Regions from separate parts of the Pantoea nemavictus genome, predicted to be linked through region 1. Evidence: predicted binding sites of a transcription regulator. Region 1 holds the regulator's gene; each other region holds the start of a gene.
The links. Region 1 encodes PurR, which represses purine synthesis genes. Its sites were predicted from a motif close to CANGCAAACGTTTGCNTG; they were not measured.
Positions count from the first base shown of each region.

Region 2: a site for PurR is predicted at 1,162-1,179, ahead of tusA (sulfurtransferase TusA). Genes of this name have one in related genera too.
Region 3: a site for PurR is predicted at 1,942-1,959, ahead of WH298_RS01885 (NCS2 family permease). Genes of this name have one in related genera too.
Region 4: a site for PurR is predicted at 2,023-2,040, ahead of WH298_RS11490 (nucleoside-specific channel-forming protein Tsx). Genes of this name have one in related genera too.

Region 1 is NZ_JBBGZW010000001.1:3,966,878-3,969,989, forward strand. It holds gene punC (purine nucleoside transporter PunC) at 1-225, opposite strand, end outside; gene punR (DNA-binding transcriptional activator PunR) at 336-1,247, shown strand; gene purR (HTH-type transcriptional repressor PurR) at 1,244-2,269, opposite strand; gene cydH (cytochrome bd-I oxidase subunit CydH) at 2,543-2,632, shown strand; gene WH298_RS18335 (C40 family peptidase) at 2,689-3,112, opposite strand, start outside.
Region 2 is NZ_JBBGZW010000001.1:2,412,826-2,415,937, reverse strand. It holds gene WH298_RS11000 (zinc/cadmium/mercury/lead-transporting ATPase) at 1-859, shown strand, start outside; gene tusA (sulfurtransferase TusA) at 856-1,101, opposite strand; gene WH298_RS10990 (7-cyano-7-deazaguanine/7-aminomethyl-7-deazaguanine transporter) at 1,363-2,028, shown strand; gene WH298_RS10985 (DcrB family lipoprotein) at 2,268-2,825, shown strand; gene glgP (glycogen phosphorylase) at 2,934-3,112, opposite strand, start outside.
Region 3 is NZ_JBBGZW010000001.1:387,183-390,294, forward strand. It holds gene WH298_RS01880 (hypothetical protein) at 1-137, opposite strand, end outside; gene WH298_RS01885 (NCS2 family permease) at 400-1,698, opposite strand; gene WH298_RS01890 (response regulator) at 2,110-2,856, shown strand; gene WH298_RS01895 (carbohydrate kinase family protein) at 2,793-3,112, opposite strand, start outside.
Region 4 is NZ_JBBGZW010000001.1:2,526,688-2,529,799, forward strand. It holds gene WH298_RS11480 (LysR family transcriptional regulator) at 1-328, shown strand, start outside; gene yjdN (VOC family metalloprotein YjdN) at 407-838, shown strand; gene WH298_RS11490 (nucleoside-specific channel-forming protein Tsx) at 918-1,784, opposite strand; gene WH298_RS11495 (sensor histidine kinase) at 2,174-3,112, opposite strand, start outside.

The sequences.
Region 1 (3,112 bases):
AAGAAGAATGGGCTTGCGACCGTAACGATCCGACAACGGCCCCCAAAAAACCTGCGCGCAAGCAAAGCCGCCGAGAAACAGGCTCAGGCTGGCGCTGATGGTGCCCGGCGCGCTAGCAAAATCACGCTGCATATCGCCAAAAGCAGGTAAATACATATCCGTGGCAAGAAAACCGAGCATACTGAGCACGGCAAGGTAAGGCATAAATGCTTTAGACGACAACATGTTGATTCTCTTTTGGGCAGGTTGAACGGCGGGGAGTGTAAAAGGATGCAGCGCGCTTTGTGAAACGCTAATATTTGCACAGTGCTGTTAAAATTTTTGAAGGCAAATTTATGTGGTCAGAATATGCACTTGAAGTGGTCGATGCCGTGGCGCGCACCGGTAGTTTTAGCGCAGCGGCGCAGGAGCTCCATCGCGTGCCCTCTGCTGTCAGCTATACGGTACGTCAGCTTGAAACCTGGCTGGCGGTGCCGCTGTTCGAACGTCAACATCGCGAGGTGGTAATGACGCCGGCCGGCGAACATTTTGTGCGGGAGGGGCGGTCTGTTATCAAAAAAATGCTGGCAACGCGCAGGCAGTGCCAGCAGCTGGCCAATGGCTGGCGCGGTGAGTTAAGCATAGCCGTTGACTGCATTGTAAAACCGCAGCGCACCCGACAACTGGTAAAGGATTTCTATCGTCATTTTCCAGATATGGAGTTGATCATCAGCTTTGAGGTGTTCAATGGCGTGTGGGATGCCCTGGCTGACGGACGTGTTGATGTGGCGATTGGTGCCACTCAGGCGATCCCGGTCGGCGGGCGCTTTGCTTTTCAGGATATGGGCGCGCTTAACTGGCGCTGCGTGGTGAGCCCCGATCATCCTTTGGTCAACAGTGAACTGCTGGATGATGAAACGCTGCGTGTGTGGCCATCCCTGGTGCTGGAAGACACCTCGCGTGCGCTGCCGCGTCGTATGACATGGACGCTGGATAATCAGCGGCGGCTGGTGGTGCCGGATTGGGAAGCCGGGCTGGAGTGCCTGCAGGCGGGATTGTGCGTCGGAATGGTGCCGGGTCATCTGGCGCGGCCGCTGCTGAATAATCACCGTTTGGTAGAATTGCCATTGCCGCAAGCCTTTCCGGATAGTCCGTGTTGCGTCAGCTGGGCTGAACAACGTGCGTCACCGGCACTGGAATGGTTACTGGTATATCTCGGGGATGCTGAAACGCTGAACCACGAATGGCTCAGCGAAGTCTCGGTTTAGCGGCGATAGTCGCGGAACGGGCCATCCGCCACTGAGCGACGCTCAATCAGCGTTGGCTGCACCTCAATGGTTTGCGGATCTTCGCGTTTACTGGTGATGCGATCCAATAGCATTTCCAGCGCTTTTTCACCCAGTTCGGCTTTCGGCTGGTGCACGGTCGTCAGGGCTGGAGTGAAATAGCGCGCGTTGCGCACGTTGTCGTAACCAATTACCGAGATATCCTGTGGCACACGTAAACCCATCTCATCGGCGGCACAAATCGCGCCCATGGCCATGATGTCGCCCCCGCAGAATACGGCGGTTGGCCGCTGTTTCTGGTTTAAAATCTGCTGCATCGCCTGGTAACCTGATTCAGGTTCAAAATCGCCCTGAACCACCCATTCTGAACGTACCGCAATGCCCGCCTCGTTCATCGCCTGCAGGAAACCCGCGTGACGTCCGCCGCCGGTGTTGCGCTCCATCTGGCCGGGAATCGCGCCAATGTCGCGATGACCGCGTTCAATCAGATAACGCCCCGCGAGATAGCCACCCTGAAACGCGTTGTCCTGCACTGTATCGGTAAAATCACCGCGTGAAGCGCCCCAATCCATCACCACCATCGGGATATTGCGGTTCTCTTCCAGCATTTGCAGCAGATCGTCCGGATACTCAGAACACATCACCAGCAAACCATCGACGCGTTTTTGCGCCATCATCGACAGATAAGCGCGCTGTTTCTGCAAATCGTTGTGCGCGTTGCCGAGAATCAGCGTATAGCCGCGATCGAAGCAGTGATTTTCTACCGCTTCAATAATTTCGGCAAAGTAGGGCGCTTCGCTCGACGTTGCCAGCAGGCCCAGAGTTTTGGTGTGATTCACTTTCAGACTACGCGCCACGGCACTTGGCGAGTAATGCAATTCTTTGATCGCTTCCCATACGGCGTTACGCGTCTCTTCCGCAACGAAACGCGTTTTGTTGATGACATGCGAAACCGTGGTGGTTGAAACACCGGCGCGCTTCGCGACATCTTTAATTGTTGCCATGAAAATGGTACTCCTGGGATTATCGCAACTTACTGATAAGTATATTGTTAAACGTTTGCGTCTGCTAATGCTTTTACAGCCCAAAAAGCGGGCGAAATGGGGGTGTTTAGCAGGCGAAATCACTTCATCATGCTGTAAATACAGCAGGCGCGAAATCTGTTGCGCAACGAAAGGCGGCGATTCTAGCAAGCTAGCGCGGATAACACGAGATTTTTGCCCACTGCTGTGCGAAAATCGCTTTAACCCTAAAGATTGTGTGACTAAGGAGGCGTGATGAATACTGATTTGAAGCTGGCGCTAATGACGACGGTTGGCGCACTGTTAATGATTATCGCATTCAGCTTTACCGCGATCATGCATTAACAAAAAAGCCGGAGCTGTTAACAGCATCCGGCTTTTTTATTGGCGTTGCGCAACCGCTAGCGAATGGTTTTTGGCGTCATCATACGACGCGCGCCTACATAGTGTTTCTGCCAGTAATCCTCACCTAATGCGCTAATCTGAATATCTTTACCCGTGCGCGGTGACTGAATGAATTTGCCATTGCCGAGATAAACACCGACATGATCGGCGGTGCCGCGATTGTTGATGCGGAAGAACACCAGATCCCCTTTCTCCAGCATTTCACGCTTTATCGGTGCCGCATCGCGCAGGTGATACATTTCATTGGCGGTGCGCGGGAATTTGAACTTTACCAGGTCTTTATAGGCGTACCACACCAGGCCGCTGCAATCGAAGCCGGTGTGAGGTGAGGTACCGCCCCACTGATAGGGTTTGCCAAGCTGGCCCATTAATTTGGTCATCGCCGTCTCACGCGCTTTTTGATAGCGCTGACGATGTGCT
Region 2 (3,112 bases), 1.6 Mb from region 1:
CCATATTCAATCGTTTGGCGAAACAGCGGAAAATAGCCTGCTCAGCATCGCTGCTGCGGTAGAACAAGGCTCCACACATCCGCTGGCTCAGGCGATTGTCAGCGAAGCCGAGCGTCGTCAGCTCACCATTCCGCCCGCCTCACAGCAGCAAACGCTGGCGGGCAGCGGTATTCGTGCCGAAATCGATGGCGTGTCGTATCAGTTACTTACGCCCCGTGAAGCCAAATATCTCGACGAGGTACAGCAGCAGCAGGTGGCCGAACTGGAGGCGCAGGGGCAAACCGTGGTGCTGCTATTGCAGCAGCAACAGGTGCTCGGCGCATTAGCGCTGCGCGATCGGTTGCGTGAAGAGGCGATTAGCGCGCTGGCTGAGCTGCAAAAACTTGGCATAAATAGCGTGATGCTGACCGGTGACAACCCGCGCGCAGCCGCCGCGATTGCCGCCGAGTTACGCATTGATTATCGCGCGGGTTTGCTGCCTGCCGATAAAGTTGCGGCAGTGCGACAGCTGGGCGCACAGCAATCATTGGCGATGGTAGGCGACGGCATCAACGATGCGCCCGCCATGAAAGCCGCGAGCATGGGCATTGCCATGGGCAGCGGCACCGACGTCGCGCTGGAAGCGGCCGATATGGCGCTGACGCAAAATCAGCTGGCGATTTTGCCACGCGCGGTGGTGCTGGCACGGCGCACGCGCGCCATCATCCGGCAGAACGTGGCGTTGGCGCTGGGCCTGAAGGCGATTTTCCTCGTCACCACGCTGCTCGGCTTTACCGGTTTGTGGTTGGCGGTGCTAGCCGATTCCGGCGCCACCGCACTGGTTACGGCGAATGCACTGCGCTTACTGCGTCAGCGTTAAGCGCCTTTTTTGATGAGAAACTGGTACGGCAGGCTTTCGGTCTGTTGTGCCAGCAGCTGATGTTCCATAAAACGGCAGAAACCGGGAATATCGCGCGTGGTGGCGGGATCATCGGCGATGATCAGCAAGGTTTCACCGGCCTGCATGCTGCGCACGGTTTTGCGCACCATCATTACCGGTTCCGGGCAGCGCAGGCCAAGGGCATCAAGCTGATGGTCAGGCGCAGAAAAGGGATCGCTCATGATTCTCTGTCTGTTGTTGATGATGGGCGCACATTCTAGCGCGCAAATTAGCCAACGCAAGGCGATAACGATTGCGTTAAAATTAACCATTGCATAAATTGCGCAACGCGTTAAGATGCCGCCGATTTTTAAATTGCTACCATATTCCGCCCTAAATAATTCGAGCTGTAGCAAGGCGGCAAGTGCGAGCAGCCAACGCAGCTACGGCTTGAAGTATGACGGGCAATGGGTTCCCTCACCCCACTATTAAAAAGGTCTTACATGATTGCTTTTTCTGCACGTCAGCGCATGCATGCGCTGTTTTGGCTATCGCTTTTCCATCTGCTGGTGATCACCTCCAGTAACTATCTGGTACAGCTGCCGGTTTCTATCTTCGGCTTCCACACCACCTGGGGCGCGTTCAGCTTTCCGTTTATTTTCCTCGCTACCGACCTTACCGTGCGCATCTTTGGCGCGCCGCTGGCTCGTCGCATTATTCTGGCGGTGATGATTCCGGCGCTGGTGATCTCCTATCTTGTGTCGTGCGTGTTTTATCAGGGCGAATGGCAGGGTTGGGCTTCACTGGAAGAGGTGAATCTGTTTGTCGCGCGTATCGCCTGCGCCAGCTTTATGGCTTATGCGCTGGGCCAGATTCTCGACGTACACGTTTTTAACCGTTTGCGCCGTTTATCACAGTGGTGGATTGCCCCGGCAGCAGCGATGTTCCTCGGTAATATTAGCGATACGCTGGCCTTCTTTTTCATCGCTTTCTACAAGAGTCCAGACCCGTTTATGGCCACGCATTGGGTCGAGATCGCTCTGGTGGATTACAGCTTCAAAGTGCTGATCTGCATGATCTTCTTCCTGCCGGCCTATGGCGTGCTGCTGAATGCCATGCTGAAGCGATTAGCCGAGCGTTCCGCGCAGCAGCAGATCAATTTCGGCTAATTGCACTTATACATAACGCCATGGCACGCTAAGATTTCCTGACATACCGGCGGTTGCTTTTAACCGCCGATTCCGTTTTTATAGCCGTCATACTTCAAACGGCAGATGCGTTGGCTGCGCGCGTTCACCTAATCACTTACTCATGTAAGCTCATGGGTTCACGCGCTTACCGCCTTTCTGCCGCTTGAATTATTTAGGCTATAAACCTAAACGACTGGAATCATGTAAAAGGGAAAAGAATGCGTAACGTAGTGAAATATGTGGGTATTGGCCTGCTGGTGATCGGCCTGGCGGCATGTGACCAGAAGAAAGATGATGCGGCAGCAAACAGTAACGGTGCCAGCGCCAGCCAGTCTGCTCAGACGGTTAATCTGATGGACGGCAAGCTGAGCTTCTCACTGCCGGCGGGCATGTCTGACAAGAGCGGCAAACTCGGCTCTGAATCGACCAACATGCACGTCTATGCCGACGAAACCGGGCAGCGCGCAATTATCGTGATTGCAGGCGATCCAACTAACGAAGCGCTTGATGCGCTGGCGCAGCGTCTGGAACAGCAGCAGCGCAGCCGCGATCCGCAGCTGCAGGTGGTGTCGAACAAAGCGGTTACGTTGAAAGATCAGCCGGCTCAGCAGCTGGATACGGTGATTGCTGCCAACAACCAGACTTCATGGTCTTCAGTGATTCTGGCGAAAGTGGACGGCAAACTGCTGACGCTGCAAATTACCTTGCCAGCGGATAACCAGCAGCAGGCACAGAGCGATGCTGATGAGATCGTGAAGAGCATTACTTTGAAGTAATCCTTAAAACCTGAACACATTGGTCGCCATGAATGGCGACCCTACAATGGTTCAGTGCGGTTTGGTAGGGTCGCCATTCATGGCGACCTGGTTCAGGAATTCCCCGCTTTACAACCTCACTGGCGAAATGTGCCAGATTTCATCCGCATACTCCTGAATGGTTCGGTCCGACGAGAAATACCCCATATTGGCGATATTCAGCGCCGCGCTGCGTTGCCACTTATCCGGTTGACGATAAAGCTTGTCCACCTTGTCCTGCGTGTCCACATAGCTGCGATAATCCGCCA
Region 3 (3,112 bases), 3.6 Mb from region 1:
ATCTGAATCTGCTGGGTAGTTTTTTCCAGCTGTTCGACCCGTTTGGTTAACTGTTCCATTTGCCGATCTCCTTTGTAACCCGCATCAAAAATTAGCGGTGGGAACACACGAGTTGTAGCGCTAATGGGGTAATCCATTACCGAATCCTCTTCTATAGCCTTGATTCACTCTTTCCACCACACCCGTAGTGAAACAGATTTGCACGGCGTTGACATTCCACGATCCCGCCATTCACAGCACTATTTTAGCGGGCAAGATTAAACAACAAGCACAGCGTGAACGGGCGCAAGCGGGATGAGAAGCGGGAATTAAAAAGAAGTGCGAGGACTCACGCAGAAAATCAGCAGAGGATTGCAACAGCAGACACGGAAGCCCGAGCGGGCTTCCGTTAAGTAAGACTTACGCGCTCAGCCAACCCAGTTTGATCACAAACAGAATCGACAGAATAATCAGCGCCGGATTAACCTCTTTGGTGCGACCGCTGAGCAGCTTAACCACCGTCCAGGTAATGAAACCAAACGCAATACCGTTGGCGATGGAGTAGGTCAGTGGCATGGTCAACGCCGTCACGGTAACCGGTGCCGCGGTGGTGATGTCTTTCCAGTCAATATCCGCTAAACCAGACGCCATCAGCACCGCTACAAACAGCAGCGCAGGTGCAGTTGCATACACAGGAACGCTGCCCGCCAGCGGGGAGAAGAACAGGCTCAGCAGGAACAGAATCGCTACCACAATCGCCGTCAAACCCGTGCGGCCACCGGCGCTGACGCCCGCAGCAGATTCCACATAGCTGGTGGTGGTTGAGGTACCGAGCAGCGAACCGAACAGCGCTGCGGCGCTATCGGCAATCAGCGCACGGCCCATTTTCGGCACGTTACCCTTCTCATCCGCTAAACCCGCGCGCTTGGTCACGCCCAGTAATGTCCCGGTGTTATCGAAAACGTCAACGAACAGGAAGGCGAAAATCACGCTGACCAGCCCCACGTTGAAGGCACCCGCGATATCCAGCTGCATAAAGGTTGGCGCGATGGAGGGCGGAGCGGAGAACACGCCGCCAAATGGCGTCAGGCCAATGCCCATCGAAATGAACGTCACCACCAGAATACCGATCAGCACCGCACCGGTGACGCGACGCGCTTCCAGCACCACAATGATGAAGAAGCCGAGCAGCGCCAGCAGCGGACCCGGTTTGGTCAGATCGCCCAGGCCAACCAGCGTGGCTGGGTTATCCACCACGATACCCGCGCCTTCCAGGGCGATAATCGCCAGGAACAGACCGATACCTGCGCCAATACCAGCCCGCAGCGGCAGCGGAATGCTGTTAATAATCCACTCACGAATTTTGAAAAGCGACATGGCAAAGAAGATCACCGCCGACAAGAACACCGCGCCGAGCGCGACTTGCCACGTGTAACCCATATGCAGAACCACGGTATAGGTAAAGAAGGCGTTGAGGCCCATACCCGGCGCGAGCGCAATCGGATAGTTAGCGATCAGACCCATTAATACGCAGCCAATCGCCGCCGCCAGACAGGTCGCCACGAAGACCGCCCCTTTATCCATGCCAGTTGCACCGAGAATGCTCGGGTTAACAAACAGGATATAAGCCATTGCCAGGAAGGTGGTGAGACCCGCAATGATTTCGGTGCGAACCGTTGTGTTATGCGCTTTTAATTTGAAGAGTTTTTCTAACATCATCATCTCTCATGAGCGGAGTCGGCACGAATGCGCGCGCTCCTTGCCAATGTGGTTTACATGCTTATTGTTGTATTGAAAGCGAAGCAAACTGGACAAAAGGTGGTAAAACCTTCCGCTTTCCCCTGTCCATATAGCAATAGCTATGCCACTCTCCGACGCAATCGATTACGTTTTCAATTGCGGTTACGGTTAGGATAATTCTGAACCAGAACGAGGCGCGATTATGGTGCATTGCACCGGCGCCGCGCAATCGTTTTCCCCTCTGGCTGTTCAACGCTCAAAATATTGCGGCACTGCACGCTTTCGCACTCTGCCAGGCGATGGCGCTCACGTTTCTGTTGCCTGAATCAGCAGGTAAAAAACCGCGGGTTACACTGCTTTTAACCCTTTCGTAACAAAAGAGGCGCGTCCATGAAGCCCGCGATTCTGGTGGTTGATGATGATCGTGCAGTGTGCGAACTGCTGCACGATGTGTTGAATGAGCATGTGTTTACCGTTTATAGCTGCCATCAGGGTAAAGATGCGCTGGCGCTGCTGGCCCAGCATCCGGACATTTCGCTGGTAATGCTGGATATGATGCTGCCTGATACCAACGGTTTGCTGGTGCTGCAGCAGATGCAGCGGCAACGACCCGACCTGCTGGTGATCATGCTAACCGGCATGGGATCAGAGGCGGATATGGTAGTCGGACTGGAAATGGGGGCCGACGATTACATCGCCAAACCCTTTAATCCGCGCGTGGTGGTGGCGCGTGCGCGTGCGGCCCTACGCCGCTGCGGTCGGCTGACGCAGCCAGAATATTTAGCGGATGAGGGCTGGCAATTTAACGGTTGGCGTCTGGATGATGCGCGCTGTCAGTTATTCAATCCACAACGTGAAAATGTGCCACTGACGCAGGGAGAATATGCCCTGTTGCGCGCGCTGGTGGCGCACGCGCGAAAAGTGTTAACCCGCGATCAGCTGCTGGAGCTGACGCACAGCGAGAGTCTTGAGGTGTTCGATCGCACTATAGATGTGCTGATTATGCGTCTGCGGCGCAAAATAGAAGCCAATCCGCATCAGCCCAGCCTGATCCGTACTATTCGCGGGCTCGGCTACGTCTTCTCCGCCGACGTAATGCGCCCCTCGTCCGCAGCGCGCGAAACGCAGATTGCCTGAGCCATCCAGCGCTGCATCTCGGCCAGTGGCCGCGTGCCGTCCAGCGCATTGGCTGCATGCAGATTAAAACAGGCGCAGGTATGCGCCAGCCGCAGTGTGTCCGTCAGCGACCAGCCTTCATGGCTGGCGTATAACACTCCCGCACAAAACGCATCGCCCGCCCCCACGCTGCCAACAATCTCTTCTGGCGCTAAGCACCATGCAGGTTGCCAACACCCTTCTCCGTCCGCTTGCTGGCCCCACGCGCCTTCCGGCG
Region 4 (3,112 bases), 1.4 Mb from region 1:
CTGCGACTGGACGATGCCGACGCCGCAGGGCAGCTACTATCGGTTGCTACACGATATGTTTGGCGAACGCGGCATGGCGCCCAAAATTGTGGTGACCTGCGAGACCTTTATGGCCTGCACCAGCCTGGTGGCGCAGAGCGACTTCGTCAGCATTATCTCGCGCGATGTGATTGAAGACCCGACACACGGCGGTCAGCTAATTGCACTTGATCTCGACGAACCGCTGCCGAAGGCCACTTTCTATCTTATCCAGCGCAAAGATACCGCGCTGACGCCGATGAGCGCCTATATGGCTCAACTGTTCCGCCGCCAATGTCAGCAAAGGTAAGAGTGCGGCCTGGCTCGCAGTTGTATAAATAATGCGCACTACACTTGCAGGGGACGTTCCCTTTTTGGAGTACAGACCATGCAAGTTACCCCGTATGTGTTCTACAACGGTCGCTGTGAAGAGGCGATTGCGTTCTACCTGGCGGCCACCGACGGCGAGCTGCTGTTTAAGATGACCTATGGCGATATGCCGGATGAAACGCCGGTGGAGGATGAGGGCTGCACCTCAGGCGTGAGCTTTTCACCGGAGCAGATTATGCATGCGCATGTGCGCATCGGGCAGGGTGAAATTATGCTGAGTGATGGCGCGCCGCAGGCGGAGTATGGCGGTTTTGCCGTGAGTTTATCCACGCCGGATGAAGCGCAAGGCAAGCGTTGGTTTGATGCGTTGTCGGCGGGCGGTAACATCACCAAAAGCTGGGCTCCAACGTTCTGGGCCAACGGTTTTGGCATGTTGATCGATAAGTTCGGCGTGCCGTGGATGGTGAATGCGTATAAGCCGCAGATTTAAGGTGGATGCGGTTTGTAACCAGGTGCGCATAAATGCGCACCCTACAACGTAGGGTCGCCATTAATGGCGACCGTGTCGATTAGAAGTTGTAACCCACCACCAGGTAGTAACCCCAGCCGGTTGATTTCACTTCAAACGGACCGTTACCGAAATTCAGCTCCTGGCCGTCAGCCCACTGGCCGCCGTTGTGGAAATAACGCGCCACGGTAGAAACGTGCCAGTGATCGTAGTTCAGCGACAGAATGTGGCTGGAGGCGATGGAGTTGCTGGTGCGTGAACGATCGGACTCATCACGCAGATCTGAACCCCAGTCGAAGTTGGTGAAGCCGATGTAGCTCAGCTTGCCGCCCCACAGATCGGTAATCGGTACAAAGTATTTCACCTTGAAGCGATAACCATCCCAGCTGTTCTCATTCGCCGCACCGTAGTTTTCCCACTGATACTTGGCGTACACGTTGAGCGACAGGCCGATATCGCTGTGCGTATCGATGTCGGTGCCGAGACCCATATACCAGGTGTTCTGACGGTTATCGCTGTTGCGACCCATGTCATAGATGTAGTTGTTGGCGAAGTACCACTCTTTGAACGGGCCAAAGGACAGATCGGTGCCGGTCAGTTTATCAATCGAGAAACGTGGCTCAATTTCCATGAACATCGGCGAACCGTGGTCGAACACGCCGTTAGCGTTGCTGTTGCCGACGCCAAAGAAGTTGGTCAGATCGAGGTAACCATAAAAATCGAACCAATCCTTTTTGGCAAAGGCTTCGTATTCGAGATACACGTCGTTATTGAACTGCGGTCCAAAACGAGTGTGGTAGCTGCCCACCACGTTAACGCTCTGATGCCACCAATCCGAAACGTACTGCGGATCGCTGTCTGCTGCTTGTGCCGCACCAGTCCAGCTGCTGGCCAATAAGGCCCCTGCTATCAACGCTTTATATTTCATTATGTTAACCACATGCTTGTGATCGCCGGGCTGATGCCGCGATCGGGTGAAATTGATCCCAGGGGATGGGCAGTGTGTTGTCATATCCGGTCTGAAGCGCCAGATTTTCAAGTTTGCGTAATGTGCCTGTAACAGACGCATAGAAAATAGATTTTGGTCACGTTTGTCAAAAAGTGTTGCAGTTTGATTCACTGGAAATGTGATCGTTATCACATAAAAGCCTGGTGGCGAACGGAACCCCGCAACCGTTTACGTGTCGCGTACAGCAGGAAACGTGTTTGATGAAGAGAAAGGATGTAGCGGCGCGATTTATCGCGCGTGTTTTGGAGCGGGCACCGTGCTCGCAGCGATAATGCGCAATAAATTGCGCCGCTACGGCACGGTGTGCGTTATGGCAAGGTAATGCGCACCTGCAGGCCAGCAATCTGGCCCTGCGCATCATGACGATTCGACAGCGCCACCTGCATTTGATGCTTCTGCGCCACGCTGCGCACGATTGAAAGGCCTAAGCCGCTGCCCTGGGCTTGTACATCGGGCGAACGGGTAAAGCGGTCAAAAGCGCGATCGATGAAAGATTCCGCCATGCCGGGCCCGTTATCCACAATATCCACCACGGTGTGATTGCCGACACGATGCAGCAGCACGTCCACCAGGCTGCCCTCCGGCGTGTGCAGCATGGCGTTGCCGATCAGGTTATCGAACAGGCTGCGTAAATCGGAGCGGCTGGCCTGCAGACGATAGTGCGCGCTGCCGTTGAAACCGATATCAATGCCGCGCTTATCCGCTACCACCATCAGCTGTTCAATGCTCTCTTTCAGCAGGTCGTCCAGCTCGATGGTTTCCACCGTGGCGACCACCGATTGATCTTCCTGACGCGAGATATTCAGCAGCTGTGTGACCAGATGGCGCGTACGGGTGACGCCGGCTTCCAGCTGATCGAACTGACGACTGGCTTCGCCTGGCTGAATGTGTTGCCTTAGGTTTTCCAGCTGCAACGTCACCGCAGTAACTGGCGTACGCAGCTCATGTGCCGCATCTTCGAGGAACTGGCGCTGTGACGACCAGGCGGCGCGCAGCTTATCGAGCAACGAGTTGTAGGCCGCCACCAGCGGCAGCACTTCATCCGGCAAGCCATCGGGAGAAAGCGTATGCGGATGCAGGGTTTCCTGGGCGGCAATCTGGCGCGACGCGACACGTAAATCGCGCGTAATAGCACGCACCACTAGCCAGATGACCAGCAGCGAGAGCGGCATCATTAATACCAGCGGGATGATGGCCGATAGCGCCCGTTTTAACATCAGACTCTTCATATAGCCGATATTGTGCAG